DNA from 3 places in the Streptomyces sp. NPDC050388 genome. Region 2 is predicted to be linked to each of the others. Evidence: riboswitches for the same ligand, from Rfam matches in the RefSeq annotation. Region 2 holds a riboswitch; each other region holds the start of a gene.
What was found. Region 2 has a riboswitch for thiamine pyrophosphate ahead of thiO (glycine oxidase ThiO). Riboswitches for the same ligand answer to the same signal wherever they lie in the genome.
Positions count from the first base shown of each region.

Region 1: linked by a shared signal. The riboswitch ahead of AB0I73_RS13225 (thiamine ABC transporter substrate-binding protein) and the one ahead of thiO (glycine oxidase ThiO) in region 2 are both predicted to bind thiamine pyrophosphate.
Region 3: linked by a shared signal. The riboswitch ahead of thiC (phosphomethylpyrimidine synthase ThiC) and the one ahead of thiO (glycine oxidase ThiO) in region 2 are both predicted to bind thiamine pyrophosphate.

Region 1 covers NZ_JBFAKH010000018.1:78,034-82,772, reverse strand. Annotated here, with positions in the region: gene AB0I73_RS13230 (iron ABC transporter permease) at 1-1,323, opposite strand, end outside; gene AB0I73_RS13225 (thiamine ABC transporter substrate-binding protein) at 1,392-2,480, opposite strand; TPP riboswitch at 2,571-2,676, opposite strand; gene rlmN (23S rRNA (adenine(2503)-C(2))-methyltransferase RlmN) at 2,737-3,843, opposite strand; gene AB0I73_RS13215 (hypothetical protein) at 4,159-4,593, shown strand.
Region 2 covers NZ_JBFAKH010000055.1:41,204-45,942, forward strand. Annotated here, with positions in the region: gene pknB (Stk1 family PASTA domain-containing Ser/Thr kinase) at 1-96, opposite strand, end outside; gene AB0I73_RS27460 (thiazole synthase) at 330-1,124, opposite strand; gene thiS (sulfur carrier protein ThiS) at 1,127-1,375, opposite strand; gene thiO (glycine oxidase ThiO) at 1,372-2,556, opposite strand; TPP riboswitch at 2,554-2,665, opposite strand; gene AB0I73_RS27475 (hypothetical protein) at 2,715-3,065, shown strand; gene AB0I73_RS27480 (FAD-dependent oxidoreductase) at 3,098-4,339, shown strand; gene AB0I73_RS27485 (Rv2175c family DNA-binding protein) at 4,448-4,739, shown strand, end outside.
Region 3 covers NZ_JBFAKH010000031.1:60,065-64,803, forward strand. Annotated here, with positions in the region: gene thiC (phosphomethylpyrimidine synthase ThiC) at 1-1,642, opposite strand, end outside; TPP riboswitch at 1,635-1,825, opposite strand; gene AB0I73_RS19670 (YibE/F family protein) at 1,898-3,574, shown strand; gene AB0I73_RS19675 (SsgA family sporulation/cell division regulator) at 3,750-4,184, opposite strand; gene AB0I73_RS19680 (IclR family transcriptional regulator C-terminal domain-containing protein) at 4,283-4,739, opposite strand, start outside.

The DNA of each region.
Region 1 (4,739 bases), on a different contig from region 2:
CCACGGTGACGCCCCGAGCACCGCCGCCGCCTCCCGCAGCCGCACGTCCACGGCCCGCAGCACGGGCAGCATGGTCCGCACGACGAACGGGACACCGACCAGTGCCTGTGCGAGCGGCACCAGGATCCAGGAGGATCTCAGGTCCAGTGGCGGCTCGTCGAGAGCGATCAGGAACCCGAAGCCGACGGTCACGGCGGACACCCCGAGCGGCAGCATCAGCAGGGCGTCGAAGCCGCGCACCAGCCGCCCCGCGTCCCGCCGGGTGAGCGCGACGGACGCCAGGGAGCCGATCACCACGGCGATGACGGTGGCCAGGGCCGCGTACTGCAGGGAGTTGCCGACCGCCTCGATCGGCGCGACCAGGAACACTCCTCCGTCGTCACGGGTCAGCGCCCGGTAGTAGCCGGACCCGACGTCGCCGAAGGACCGTTCCACCAGCACCGCGAGAGGCAGGAGCAGCAGGACGGCGACGGTGGCGACGACCCCGGCGAGCAGCGCCCACTGCCCGGCACCGCGCGGCCGGCGCGCGGTCACGGAGGCGTCCACCAGTCGCAGCGCGGTCTCCCGCCGCCGTACGGTCCAGGCGTGCAGGGCGAGGATCGCGCCCACCGCGACGAACTGGATCATCGTCAGGACGGCGGCGGTGGACAGGTCGAAGATCTCCGAGGTCTGCCGGTAGATCTCCACTTCGAGGGTGGCGAAGGTGGGCCCGCCGAGGATCTGCACCACGCCGAAGGAGGTGAAGGTGAACAGGAAGACCATCAGCGCCGCGGCGGCCACGGCCGGCGCGAGCGCGGGCAGGGTGACGGTCCGCCAGGCGGTGAACCGTGAGGCACCGAGCATCCGCGCGGCCTCCTCCTGCCGCGGATCCAGCTGCCCCCAGAGTCCGCCCACGGTCCGCACGACGACGGCGTAGTTGAAGAACACGTGCGCGAGCAGGATCGCCCACACGGTGGTGTCCAGCCGCAGACCCCACCACTCGTCGAGGAGGCCGCCGCGCCCGACGAGCGCCATGAACGCCGTACCGACGACGACCGTCGGCAGCACGAAGGGGACGGTGACCACCGCCCTCAGCAGTTGTCTGCCGGGGAAGTCGAAGCGGGCGAGGACATACGCGCCGGGCAGGGCGATCAACAGGGTGAGGGCGGTGGAGACCAGCGCCTGCCAGGTGGTGAACCACAGCACCTGCCGGATGTCGGACTGCGCCAGGACGTCCCCGATCCGCCCGAACTGCCAGACCCCGTCGACCTTCAGACCGCGCGCGACGATCGCGGTGACGGGGTAGGCGAAGAAGACGGCGAAGAACGCGACGGGCACGGCCATCAGGCCGAGCCGCGCCGCGGTCCCGCGCCGCCGCCTTCGCCCGCGCTCTCGCACGGCGGCGGTACGGCTCACTTCAGTACGAGCGAGGTCCACGACCTGACCCACTGGTCACGGTTGTCGGCGATCCTCGCCGGGTCCATCGTCTCCGGGTCCTTCGCCTGCGGCCCGTACTTCGTGAACTCCTCGGGCACCTGGGCACCCTCCCGCACCGGGTAGACGAACATGTTGAGCGGCATGTCCTCCTGGAACTCCTCGGTGAGCAGGAAGTCGAGCAGCGCCTTGCCGCCCTCGGGGTTCTTCGCGTTGCTGAGCAGCCCCGCGTACTCGACCTGACGGAAGCAGGTGCCGTCGGCGACACCGGTGGGAGCAGTCGTCGGCTGCGGGTCGGCGTAGATCACCTCGGCGGGCGGGGAGGAGGCGTAGGACACCACCAGCGGCCGGTCGCCCCCCGCCTGCTTGCCGCCGGCCGAGCCGGAGAACTCCTCGTTGTAGGCCTGCTCCCAGCCGTCGACCACCTTCACGCCGTTGGCCTTGAGCTTCTTCCAGTAGTCCGTCCAGCCTTCGTCCCCGTACTTCGCGGCCGTACCGAGGAGGAAGCCGAGGCCGGGCGAGGAGGTGGAGGCGTTCTCGACGACGAGGAGGTCCTTGTACTCGGGCTTGATCAGGTCGTCGAAGGTCTTCGGCGGGGTCAGGTCGCGCTCGCTGAACCACTCCTTGTCGTAGTTGACGCAGACGTCGCCGGTGTCGACCGGCGTGACCCGGTGCTTGTCCTCGTCGACGCGGTACTCGGGAAGGATCAGGTCGGAGCCCTCGGCCTCGTACGACTGGAACAGCCCGTTGTCGAGAGCGCGGGACAGCAAGGTGTTGTCGACGCCGAAGAAGACGTCGCCCTGGGGGTTGTCCTTGGTCAGGATCGCCTTGTTCACGGCCGATCCGGCGTCGCCGTCCTCCAGGACCTTGACCTTGTAGCCGGACTTCTTCTCGAAGGCGGCGATGACGTCCTTCGACGCGGCCCACGAGTTGTGGCTGACGAGGGTCACGGTCCCGGACCCGCCGGACCCGGACTCCTGGTCGTCGCCGCCGGACGAGCCGCAGGCGGACAGGGTGACCAGGCCCAGCCCGACGGCCAGGATCGTGACCTTCTTGGTGATGCTCACCGGATTCACCGGATTCCTCCTGGGAGTGACCAGGAAGAGACGCGGCCCTGTCCGGGACCCCTCACGGGTGCCCCGGGCAGGGCACAACAGCTCGAGTGATGACCGATCTCCCTACCCAGAATGACCTGGGCGAGGTTCGGAGGGTCTGCGGCCGATGCCGCACTCTCAGCGCTGTGGCGCTCCCCTGTCGGAATATGAACGTGTGTTTACCCGATATGAAGTTGTTGTCCTTGCAACGTCTTCTACGCCGGCCAGGCTACCTCTCGCTCGCGGCGAGCTGGCCACAGGCCCCGTCGATCTCCTGTCCGCGGGTGTCCCGGATCGTCACCGGCACGCCGTGCGCGGCGATCGCCTCCACGAACGCCTTCTCGTCCTCGGGCCGCGAGGCGGTCCACTGGGAGCCGGGCGTCGGGTTGAGCGGGATGAGGTTGACGTGCACGGGCCTGCCCTTCAGCAGCCGCCCGAGCCGGTCGCCGCGCCACGCCTGGTCGTTGATGTCCCGGATCAGCGCGTACTCGATGGACAGCCGGCGCCCCGACTTGGCCGCGTACTCGAAACCGGCGTCGAGGACCTCGCGCACCTTCCACCGCGTGTTCACGGGGACGAGGGTGTCGCGCAGTTCGTCGTCGGGCGCGTGCAGGGAGATGGCGAGGCGGCACTTGAAGCCCTCGTCGGAGAACCGGTTGATCGCCGGCACCAGACCGACGGTCGAGACGGTGATCCCGCGCTGCGACAGCCCGAGCCCGTCGGGCTCGGGGTCGGTCAGGCGGCGGATCGAACCCACCACCCGGTTGTAGTTGGCGAGCGGCTCGCCCATCCCCATGAAGACGATGTTGCTCAGCCGGGCCGGCCCCCCGGGGACCTCGCCGTCCCGCAGCGCCCGCATGCCGTCCACGATCTGGTGCACGATCTCCGCGGTGGACAGGTTCCGGTCGAGCCCGGCCTGCCCGGTCGCGCAGAAGGGGCAGTTCATGCCGCAGCCCGCCTGCGAGCTGATGCACATCGTCACCCGGTCCGGGTACCGCATGAGCACCGACTCGACGAGGGTTCCGTCGAACAGCTTCCACAGCGTCTTGCGGGTGGTGCCCTGGTCGGTCGACAGATGCCGGACGACCGTCATCAGCTCGGGGAGCAGCGCTTCCTGGAGCTTGGCGCGGGAACCGGCGGGAATGTCGGTCCACTGCTCAGGGTCGTGCGCGTACCGCGCGAAGTAGTGCTGCGAGAGCTGCTTGGCGCGGAACGGCTTCTCACCGGCCGCCGCGACCGCCTCCTTGCGCTCGGCGGGCGTGAGGTCGGCAAGGTGCCGCGGCGGCTTCTTGGCTCCGCGCGGCGCGACAAAAGTGAGTTCTCCGGGCTTAGGCATGGCGGTACCAGTGTGGCAGATCCAAACGGGTGACCTGGGGCTGACGCTCGCTACGACTGTCGTTGGCAGTCGTCACCGGTCGCCACTGAGCGGCCTCGGACGGCCCAGGGACGGCCCAGAGCTGATCACGAGGGACCGGCCGGTTGATCGACGGCAGCCCGCATCACTCGTCTGCACTGCGGGGAGCGACAGCGAACGATTGCCCGCTGAGGCTGGGAGTCACGGGGCCGTCCCGTTGCCTGTTCAGGAGCCGGCCAGAGGTGACTGTGGCGCGACGGGTTCCCCGGCCCTGAAGGAAGGAGAAGGTGCCTTCGCATGTCACACCGCACTGCCATAGTGCCGGAAGCCACCTGGGTGGCCCGGTGGGCGGGATCTCTGCTGTGCCTTGTGGTGGCCGGTGTCCACGTTGTGGACCAAGGCGGCATCACGGCAACGAGGGACCCCTCCTACATAGGCATCGCTTACCACGTCCTGGAGATCGCGGCTGTGGTCGCGGCGGTACTGCTTCTCCTCGGCCTCGTACGACTGGGATGGCTGCTGGCGGTCGGAGTCGCCCTCGGCCCCCTGGTGGGCTACATCCTCTCCCGAGGGCCAGGACTGCCCGACTACAGCGATGACATCGGCAATTGGACAGAGCCGCTTGGGCTGGTCAGCCTGGCCGTCGAAGGAGCCCTGCTCCTGTTGTCGGTGCCGCTCTTCGTGCGGAGCTTGCGCCCGGAACCAAGAGTTTCGGGAAGCATCGGAGACTAGTTCGGGAGATCGCGTATGCGGACCGGGGCTGAGCTGGCGAGACGCTGACGTGCGTGTTCTCGGGCTGTTCGCCGAGGTTCCCCGTTGTTCCCCGCCGGTCGCTGCCGGGTCGGGCACGCAAGGGGCACAGGTGGCCTTCTCCGGCC
Region 2 (4,739 bases):
GACCGTGGCCATCCCGCCGACCGCGATCCGCGCCTCGACGCGGTACCGGCCGTCGAGCAGCTGCCCGACCAGAGGGTCCTGAAGGGTCGTGTCCACGCTGGGAGTCTACGAGGAGCCGCCGACAGAGCCGGTCGGATCGGTCCGGATCGATCCGGAACGGTCCCGGATCGGGGCGCGACTGCAGCCGACCTGTGACGCACCCCACGAAGGGACGCCCCACGACCACCGACGGTGCTCGGTCCGGCGGCCACCGACGGTGCTCGGCCCCACGAGGAGCCCGCACCTCTCGACCGACCGGAAACGGGTGGTGCGCGGGTGGGAGAACCCCCTCAGAACGCCGGCCGCTCTGGATCCAGCACGGCAAGCCCCTCCGCGGGAGAGGACGCCTCGGCGAAGTGCCGCCGCGGAATCCGCCCCGCCCGCCGCGCCAGCCGTCCCGCCTCGACCGCGCTCCGCATGGCGGCGGCCATCAGCACCGGCTCCTGCGCCCGCGTCACCGCCGAGGCGAGCATCACGCCCGCGCACCCCAGCTCCATCGCCAGCGCCGCGTCCGACGCCGTACCGGCACCCGCGTCCAGGATCACCGGCACGCGCGCGTGCTGCGTGATCAGCTCGAAGTTGTGCGGGTTGCGGATGCCGAGCCCCGAACCGATCGGCGAACCGAGCGGCATGACCGCCGCACAGCCGGCGTCCTCCAGCTTCCGTGCCAGCACCGGGTCGTCGTTGGTGTACGGCAGCACCGTGAACCCGTCGTCGACCAGGGTCTCGGCCGCCTCCAGCAGTTCGACGGGGTCCGGCAACAGGGTGCGCTCGTCGGCGATGACCTCCAGCTTGACCAGGTCGGTGCCGAGTGCCTCCCGCGCGAGACGGGCGGTGAGCACCGCCTCCCCGGCGGTGAAACAGCCGGCCGTGTTCGGCAGCACCCGGATGCCCAGCCTGTCCAGCACCGAGAGCACCGAGCCGTGCACAGAGGGGTTCACCCGCCGCATCGCGACGGTCGTCAGCTCGGTCCCGGACGCCACCAGCGCCCGCTCCAGCACCTCGAGGCTGGGCGCCCCGCCGGTGCCCATGATCAGACGGGACGTGAAGGACGTACCGCCGAGGACGAACGGATCGTCGGCCATGATCAGCCTCCCTGCACGGCGGTCAGGACTTCCACCCGGTCCCCCTCGACGAGGGGCGTGAGCGGCCACTGCGCGCGCGGGACGACCGTTTCGTTGAGGGCGGCGGCCACCCCGGAGTGCGCCTCGGTGAGCGTGCCGACCAGCGCGTCGAGCGCCGTGCCGGGAGCCACCTCGCGAGGCTCCCCGTTGACCGAGACCATGACCGGGGCGTGCGCGGGAGTGTGCGTCGACGTGTCCACAGGAGGGTTCATGCGGGTTGCTCCGTGAGTGCGGCGGCGGGCGCGGTGAACCGCCGGGGGGTGAAGGGGCGGGCCTCCGCCGGGAGTTCACCGGTGGCCAGGAACTCCGCCAGAACGTCGCCGGTGACCGGAGTGAGCAGCACGCCGTTGCGGTGGTGCCCGGTCGCCAGGACCAGCCCCTCGAGCCCGGACGGACCGAGCAGGGGCGCGTTGTCGGGGGTGCCGGGGCGCAGCCCGGCCCGGGTCTCGGTGAGCGGCAGCTCGGTGATGCCGGGGACCAGTTCGTGGGCGTCGCGCAGCAGCTCGTACACCCCGCCCGCGGTGACGGTCGTGTCCCAGCCCTGTTCCTCGCTGGTCGCCCCGATCACCAGCTCCCCGTTCTCGCGCGGCACCAGGTACACCTGGCTGCCCCGCACCACCGCACGCACCGTCCGGCTCAGGAACGGACCGAACCGGTCGGGCATCGCCAGCCGGAGCACCTGCCCCTTCACGGGACGCACGGGAGGCAGCAGGTCCGCGGGGACGCCCGCGAGCCGCCCGCTGAGGCTGCCGCCGGCCAGCACCACCTGCCCGGCGGCCAGCCCGGTGCCGTCGGCGGTGACCACGCCCGTGGCCCGCTCCCCGGAGACGGTGAGCCGGTCGGCCCACGCGCGGTGCAGGACCACGCCCGCCCGCTCGCAGGCGGTCACCAGCGCCGCCGCCAGCCGCCGGGGGTCGATCTGGTGGTCGCCGTCCACCCGCAGCCCGCCGCGCACACCGGGGGCGAGCATCGGTTCCAGGCGCCGGCACTCCCGTCCCGACAGCCACTGCGCGTCGAGCCCCGACTGCTGTTGCAAGGCGTGCAGTTCGCGCAGATGGGCGCGGTCGTCGGCGTCCAGCGCGACCGCGAGGGTGCCGCACCGGCGGTAGCCGAGGTCGTGGCCGGCGGCCTCGGTGAGCTCGGCCGCGAAGTCGGGGTAGCGGAGCGCGGAGGCGAGGTTCAGGCCGAGCAGGGTCTGCTCGCCGTAGTGCAGTTCCGTGACGGCGGCCAGCATCCCGGCGGCCACCTGGGCGGCGCCGCCGCCCGGTTCGGGGTCCAGCACGGTGGTGGCCAGCCCGCGCTGCGCGGACCGCCAGGCCGTGACCAGGCCGATGACGCCGCCCCCGACGACGAGGACGTCGGGGGAGCGCTGCGAGGTGTGTGTGGGCGGCATGGGCGTCCAGCCCCTCCCTTCGCCGGCATGACCCGGATCAGGTGCATACGGTCGGAGGCCGCCAGCCTCCCTCTCAGCCCGGTGCGTCCGGGCTCCCGCGAGTGTCTTACGGTGGCCACCCTAGCCTCCGGATCAACGAACGTGTAGGGAGCCTTCGCATGGCTGGTTCGCTCGACGGTCTCGTCCTCGCCCCCGTCGCCGACCAGGCGCCGGGCCAGGTCGGCACCCGCACCCGGTTCGCGTACCACGAGCGGGACGGCGGGATCTGGGCCGAGTACGCGGGCGGTGACGTCGTCCGCGGGTACCTGGTGGGCACCCGGGAGGGGGACCGGCTGGACTTCCGGTACGTGCAGCTCAGGCAGGACGGCACCACCTCCTCGGGCCACTGCGTGTCGACGGTCGTGGAGCTGCCCGACGGGCGGGTGCGGCTGGAGGAGACCTGGGAGTGGGAGTCGCAGCAGGGCAGCGGGACCAGCGTCGTGGAGCAGCTCACGGGACCCGGAGACTGACTGACCGATGGTCAGGTGTCTATGGTGATCAGGTGAGCGAGCAGACGCAGGAACGGGGACCGTCCGAGCCGCGGCGCGTGGTGGTGACGGGGGCCGGAATGGCCGGCGTGCAGACCGCCGTCGCCCTCCGGGAGCAGGGATTCACCGGCACCGTGACGCTGATCGGCGCCGAACCCCACCAGCCGTACGACCGGCCTCCCCTGTCCAAGGCGGTGCTGCTCGGCAAGGCGGAGGGTTCCGCCTTCGACGTCGACTTCGAGGCGCTCGACATCGAACTGCGGCTCGGCTGCGAGGTGCTCGGGCTGCGTCCCGCCGACCACGAACTGGACACGGAGGCCGGGCCGGTCCCCTACGACGTCCTGGTCGTCGCGACCGGTGCCGAACCGGTCCGGCTGCCGGGCGCGGACGGGGTCCCGGGCGTCCATCTGCTGCGCACCCTGGACGACGTCGAACGGCTGCGGCCGGTGCTCGCGGGCCGCCAGGACATCGTGGTCGTCGGCGCCGGCTGGATCGGCGCCGAGTTCGCCACGGCGGCGCGCGAGGCGGGCTGCGCGGTCACCGTCGTGGAGGCGGCCGACCGGCCGCTGGCCGAGGCGCTGCCCGCCGAGGTGGCCGCCCCGATGACCGCCTGGTACGGCGACGCGGGGGCGGTGCTGCGCACGCACGCGCGCGTGGAGCGCGTCGAGCCCGGCGCGGTGGTGCTGGACGACGGCTCGCGACTGTCCGCGGGCGCCGTCGTCGTCGGGATCGGGGCCCGCCCCGCCACCGCCTGGCTGGCCGGCTCCGGGGTCGAACTCGGCGAGCGCGGTGACGTGGTCGCCGACCCTCACCTGATGACCTCCGTCCCGGACGTGTACGCGGTCGGCGACTGCGCCTCCTTCCCCTCGGTGCGGTACGGCGAACGCCTGCTGGTGCACCACTGGGACAACGCCCTGCAGGGCCCGCGCACGGTCGCGGCGAACATCCTCGGGGCGGCCACCGGTGAACCTCCGGCGGTGTACGACCCGGTGCCGTACTTCTGGTCCGAGCAGTTCGGCCGCTTCGTCCAGTACGCCGGGCACCACGCGGACGCCGACCGGACGGTGTGGCGCGGGGACGCCGACGGGCCGGCCTGGACGGTCTGCTGGCTCCGCGCCTCCCGGCTGGTCGCGCTGCTCGCGGTGGGCCGCCCCCGCGACCTGGCCCAGGGGCGCCGGCTGATCGAGGCGGGCACGGTGCTGGACGCGGAGCTGCTGGCCGACCCGGCGAGGCCGCTGAAGTCGGCGAAGGGGTGACCCCCGGGCCCGTCCGGCCGACACGTCCGTGCACGGTGATCCGCCGGACGGACCCCGGGCGGAGGGGCTCGACTTCCGACTGTCAGTGCCAGATGGCACGCTTGTCCCGTGACCGAGATTGACGCAAAGATCGATGCTCTCGTCCCAGCCTGGCTCCCCCTGCCCGACATCGCCGAGATGCTCGGCGTCGAGGTGACGCGCGTCCGGCAGCTGGTCAAGGAGGGCCAGCTCATCGCCGTGCGCCGAGGTGAGAACCGCGCACTGCACGTCCCCGCCGCCTTCATCGACGGGGACAAGGTCGTCAAGGGCCTCTCCGGCACCCTGACGCTCCTGCGGGACGACGGTTTCACGGACGAAGAGATGCTGGAATGGCTCTTCACCCCCGACGAGAGCCTGCCGG
Region 3 (4,739 bases), on a different contig from region 2:
AGCAGAAGTGCGCGGTCTTGGCGGGCTCTGCCGGAAGGGTCTCGTCGTGGAACTCCCGTGCCGTGTCCGGGTCGAGGGCGAGGTTGAACTGGTCCTCCCAACGGAACTCGAAGCGCGCGTCGGACAGCGCGTCGTCCCACTCCTGCGCGCTCGGATGTCCCTTGGCCAGGTCGGCGGCATGGGCGGCGATCTTGTAGGTGATGACGCCGGTCTTGACGTCATCACGGTTGGGCAGGCCGAGATGCTCCTTGGGTGTGACGTAACAGAGCATGGCGGTACCCCACCAGGCGATCATTGCGGCACCGATACCGGAGGTGATGTGGTCGTACGCGGGCGCGACGTCCGTCGTCAGCGGGCCGAGCGTATAGAACGGGGCTTCATCGCAGATCTCCTGCTGAAGGTCGATGTTCTCCTTGATCTTGTGCATCGGGACGTGTCCCGGCCCCTCGATCATGGTCTGCACATTCAAACGCTTCGCGATCCGGTTGAGTTCCCCGAGTGTGCGCAACTCGGCGAACTGGGCCTGGTCGTTGGCGTCCGCGATCGACCCCGGCCGGAGTCCGTCGCCGAGCGAGTACGTGACGTCGTAGGTCGCGAGGATCTCGCAGAGTTCCTCGAAGTTCTCGTACAGGAACGACTCCTTGTGGTGCGCCAGACACCACGCCGCCATGATCGAGCCACCGCGCGAGACGATGCCCGTCTTGCGGTTGGCGGTCAGCGGCACGTACGCCAGCCGTACGCCGGCATGAACCGTCATGTAGTCCACGCCCTGCTCGGCCTGCTCGACGACCGTGTCCTTGTAGATCTCCCAGGTCAGCTCCTCGGCCCTGCCGTCGACCTTCTCCAGCGCCTGGTAGAGCGGCACGGTGCCGATGGGGACGGGGGAATTGCGCAGCACCCACTCCCGGGTGGTGTGGATATTGCGGCCGGTGGACAGGTCCATGACCGTGTCGGCGCCCCAGCGGGTCGCCCAGGTCATCTTCTCCACCTCCTCCTCGATGGAGGAGGTCACCGCGGAGTTCCCGATGTTGGCGTTGACCTTCACCAGGAACCGCTTGCCGATGATCATCGGCTCGGTCTCCGGATGGTTGACGTTGGCGGGCAGCACCGCGCGGCCCGCCGCGATCTCCTCACGCACGACCTGCGGCGACACGTTCTCTCGGATGGCCACGTACTCCATCTCGGGTGTGATCTCGCCGCGACGTGCGTACGCCAGCTGCGTGACCGCCCCGCCCGCGCGGCCGCGGCGCGGCTGACGGGGCCGACCCGGGAACACCGCGTCGAGGTTGCGCAGGCCGCCGCGCGGCGAGGTGTGCTTGATCCCGTCGTCCTCGGGACGGACGGGACGGCCCGCGTACTCCTCGGTGTCGCCGCGCGCGGTGATCCAGTTCCCCCGCAGCGGCGCCAGCCCCCTGCGTACATCGGTATCGACCAGGGGGTCGGTGTACGGGCCCGAGGTGTCGTACAGCGTGACCGACTGGCCGTTGGTGAGGTGCACCTGACGGACCGGCACCCGCAGACCGGGGCGCGTGCCCTCGATGTACGCCTTGTGCCATCCGATGGACTTCCCGGCCTCCTCCTGCTCCGACGTCTCCGTCGGGTTCTGCGTGGAGGCAGGCGTGCGTGCGTCCTTGTTGGTCATGAGACCTACTCCCTACGCCGGCATTACCCGGTAACAGGTTCAGCGGTCGACGCAGCGGTTTCCGTCGGTCGGCGTTCCGTGGGGAACACCACTCGGACAGCAGTGATGTTTCATGTGAAACGTCGCTGGGACGGAGGTCAGCGTCCTCTCAGCCCGGTGCTCCGAGCTCCCGCGTGTACAAAAGGTGCCCCCACGCTAGCGTCAATTGTGGCGCGGTGAACAGAGGGCCCTCGTTGTTCTTGCGATGATCGGGCGGTGACCTCGACGCAACATCCCCCGTACCCACCGCCCGAACCACCCCCCGGCTCCGGCGCCCGAAACGGCGGCGGCCGTGGCAGAGGGCCCACGGCCGGCAACAGCACGGGCCGTGAGGACAGCCAGGGAGACGGCTCCGGTTCCGGAGACTGGTTCGGGCGCGGGCCCGGAGCCGGCCACCCGAGCCAGGAGCAGGGGCCGCGGGGGCAGGGGGCGGGACAAGCGCGGGTTCAAGGTCACGGCCGGGGCCCGGAGCCGGGCGGCGGCCACCACGACCGTGGCCCGGGCGGGGACGGCCACAGCGGCGGCCACGGTGGCCCCCCTCCGGTCGACGACGGACACGGGCACGATCCGGACTCCGGCGGCGGACACGGCCACTCGCACGGGCACAGTCACAGTCACGGCCCCGCGGCCCCCGTCTCGAAGCACCTGCGCAAGGTCATCGCGGCGGTCCTCATCCCGTTCACCGCGGCGGTGCTGGTCGGCCTCGTCGTGCTGTGGCCGGGCGGCGCACCGGGACATGAGCGCACCGGCGTCGGTTTCGACCGGCAGACGCAGGAGGCCACGGTCACCAAGGTGGTCGAGGTGAGCTGTTCCTCCGTCAACGCTTCCGGAGGCGTCCCGACCGGCGACACCTCGACGGCCGAGGGCTCCTCCGCGCAGCAGCAGGCGAACGGCACGTGCAAGAGGGCGACGATCCGGGTCGACAGCGGCAAGGACCAGGGCCGCACGTTCACCGAGATCGTGCAGCCGGACCAGTCCCGTCAGCTGAGCGAGGGTCAGGAGGTCGTGGTCGCCTACGAACCTTCTGCTCCGAAGGACCTGCAGTACTCGGTCGCCGACGTGAACCGGCGTCTCCCCTTGGCCCTGCTCGCCGGCATCTTCGCGGTCGCCGTCGTGGCCGTCGGGCGGCTGCGCGGTGTGATGGCACTGATCGCGCTGACGGTCAGCTTCCTGGTGCTGAACTTCTTCATCCTGCCCGCCATTCTGCAGGGATCGAACCCGCTGGTCGTGGCGGTGGTGGGGGCGAGCGCCATCATGCTGCAGGCCCTGTATCTCTGTCACGGACTGTCGGCGCGCACATCCGTGGCGGTGCTGGGCACTCTGGTCTCGCTGCTGCTGATCGGCGTTCTGGGCTCGGTCTTCATCGACTGGGCCGTGCTGACCGGCAACACCGACGACAACACCGGACTGATCCACGGCCTGTACCCCGAGATCGACATGAGCGGTCTGTTGCTGGCCGGCGTCATCATCGGGTCGCTCGGTGTGCTCGACGATGTGACGGTCACCCAGACATCGGCCGTCTGGGAACTGCACGAGGCCAACCCGTCGATGGGCTGGCGGGGACTGTACCGCGCGGGCATCCGTATCGGCCGCGATCACATCGCGTCCGTGGTCAACACTCTCGTTCTCGCCTACGCGGGCGCCGCGTTGCCGTTGCTGCTGCTGTTCTCCATCGCGCAGAGCAGTGTGGGGACGGTCGCCAACAGCGAGCTGGTCGCGGAGGAGATCGTGCGTACGCTGGTCGGCTCGATCGGTCTGGTGGCCGCGGTGCCGGTCACCACGGCTCTGGCCGCCCTGGTGGTCTCGGCCGACCGTACGGCGGCGCAGACACCCGGGGAGAGCGTCCGGGCGGTTCCGGCGCGGGGCGGGAGGGGCAGGCGCCGGAAGCGGTGACCCCGTTACGGCGCGGCGCCGGAGAGCCTGCTGCCGACACATGACCGGCTGCGGCCCGCCTCCGAACGACCGGCCCACCGGAGTGGCTCGTCCATCGGCGCAAAAGCGTTCCTGCACCGATGTGACGGAACACGATGAACGGTTCCGCCACCGGCTGTCCGAGTGGCGGAACCCTTTACCCGGCGCCCTGCTCCGCCAGGATGCGGTCCAGTGCGTCGTCGAGATGGGCGTCGAAATCGGCGAGCGCTCCCTCCTGGCCCAGCGGCACCAGCTTGTCGGTGCGGTCGAGAAAGGCCACGAGCGGCGCCGTCGACGAACGGAACAGCGCGTGGTCGCCACCGACCTGAAGCCGGATCAGCACCTCGCCCAGGACGCCGGGCTCGACCGGTGACACCCGCACGTCACCCTCGCCGCATGGTCTACCGACGCCGTCGATCAGCAGCTCTCTGCCGAACGCCCAGGTCACAGGCGCGTCCCCGGGAAGATGGAAGGTCAGCCGCACGGCGTAGGGATCACAGGTGTCATAGCGAAGCTCCACCGGGATGCGGAAGGACAACTCCTCCGACACGAGAAAGCTCATCATGACCTCTGCCTGTACGGACTCGCGCATCGCCTACCCCGTCATTAGCCGCGGACCAGCCGGGAATGGACCCCTGACACTGGGGGAATCTTGCTCAACGTACACGGTGAATCACAAGGAGTGAGTTTTCAGATGGTGATAGAGAGCCCCAACGGCCCGAGCAGACGGCCCGCTTCCGTCTGCAGTTGTTGCGCGGCGGGGAGCAACCGGTGGGCCTGATGCGCGGGCAGGGAGACGGCGATCGTCGCAGCCGTGGTGCCGGCCGTGATCGGGACGGCCGCGCACACCGTGCCCAGGGCGTATTCCTGGCGCTCGATCACCGGTTCCATGCGCCGGGTCCGCTCCAGGCGCCGGAGAAGACCGTGTGCGTCGCGCACGGTGTACGGCGTGACGGGTTGCACGGGGAAGCGGTCGAGGTGGTCGCGGCGGGCGGCCTCGTCGAGCTGGGACAGCAGGCACTGCCCGATGGCGTGCGCGTGGCCGGTCGCCCGGAAGTCCGCCCATTCCTGGACCGCGGGATTGCCGGGAGTGTCGGAGACGCACACGAGGTCGATCTCGCCCTCGCGGTACACCGCGTAGTACACG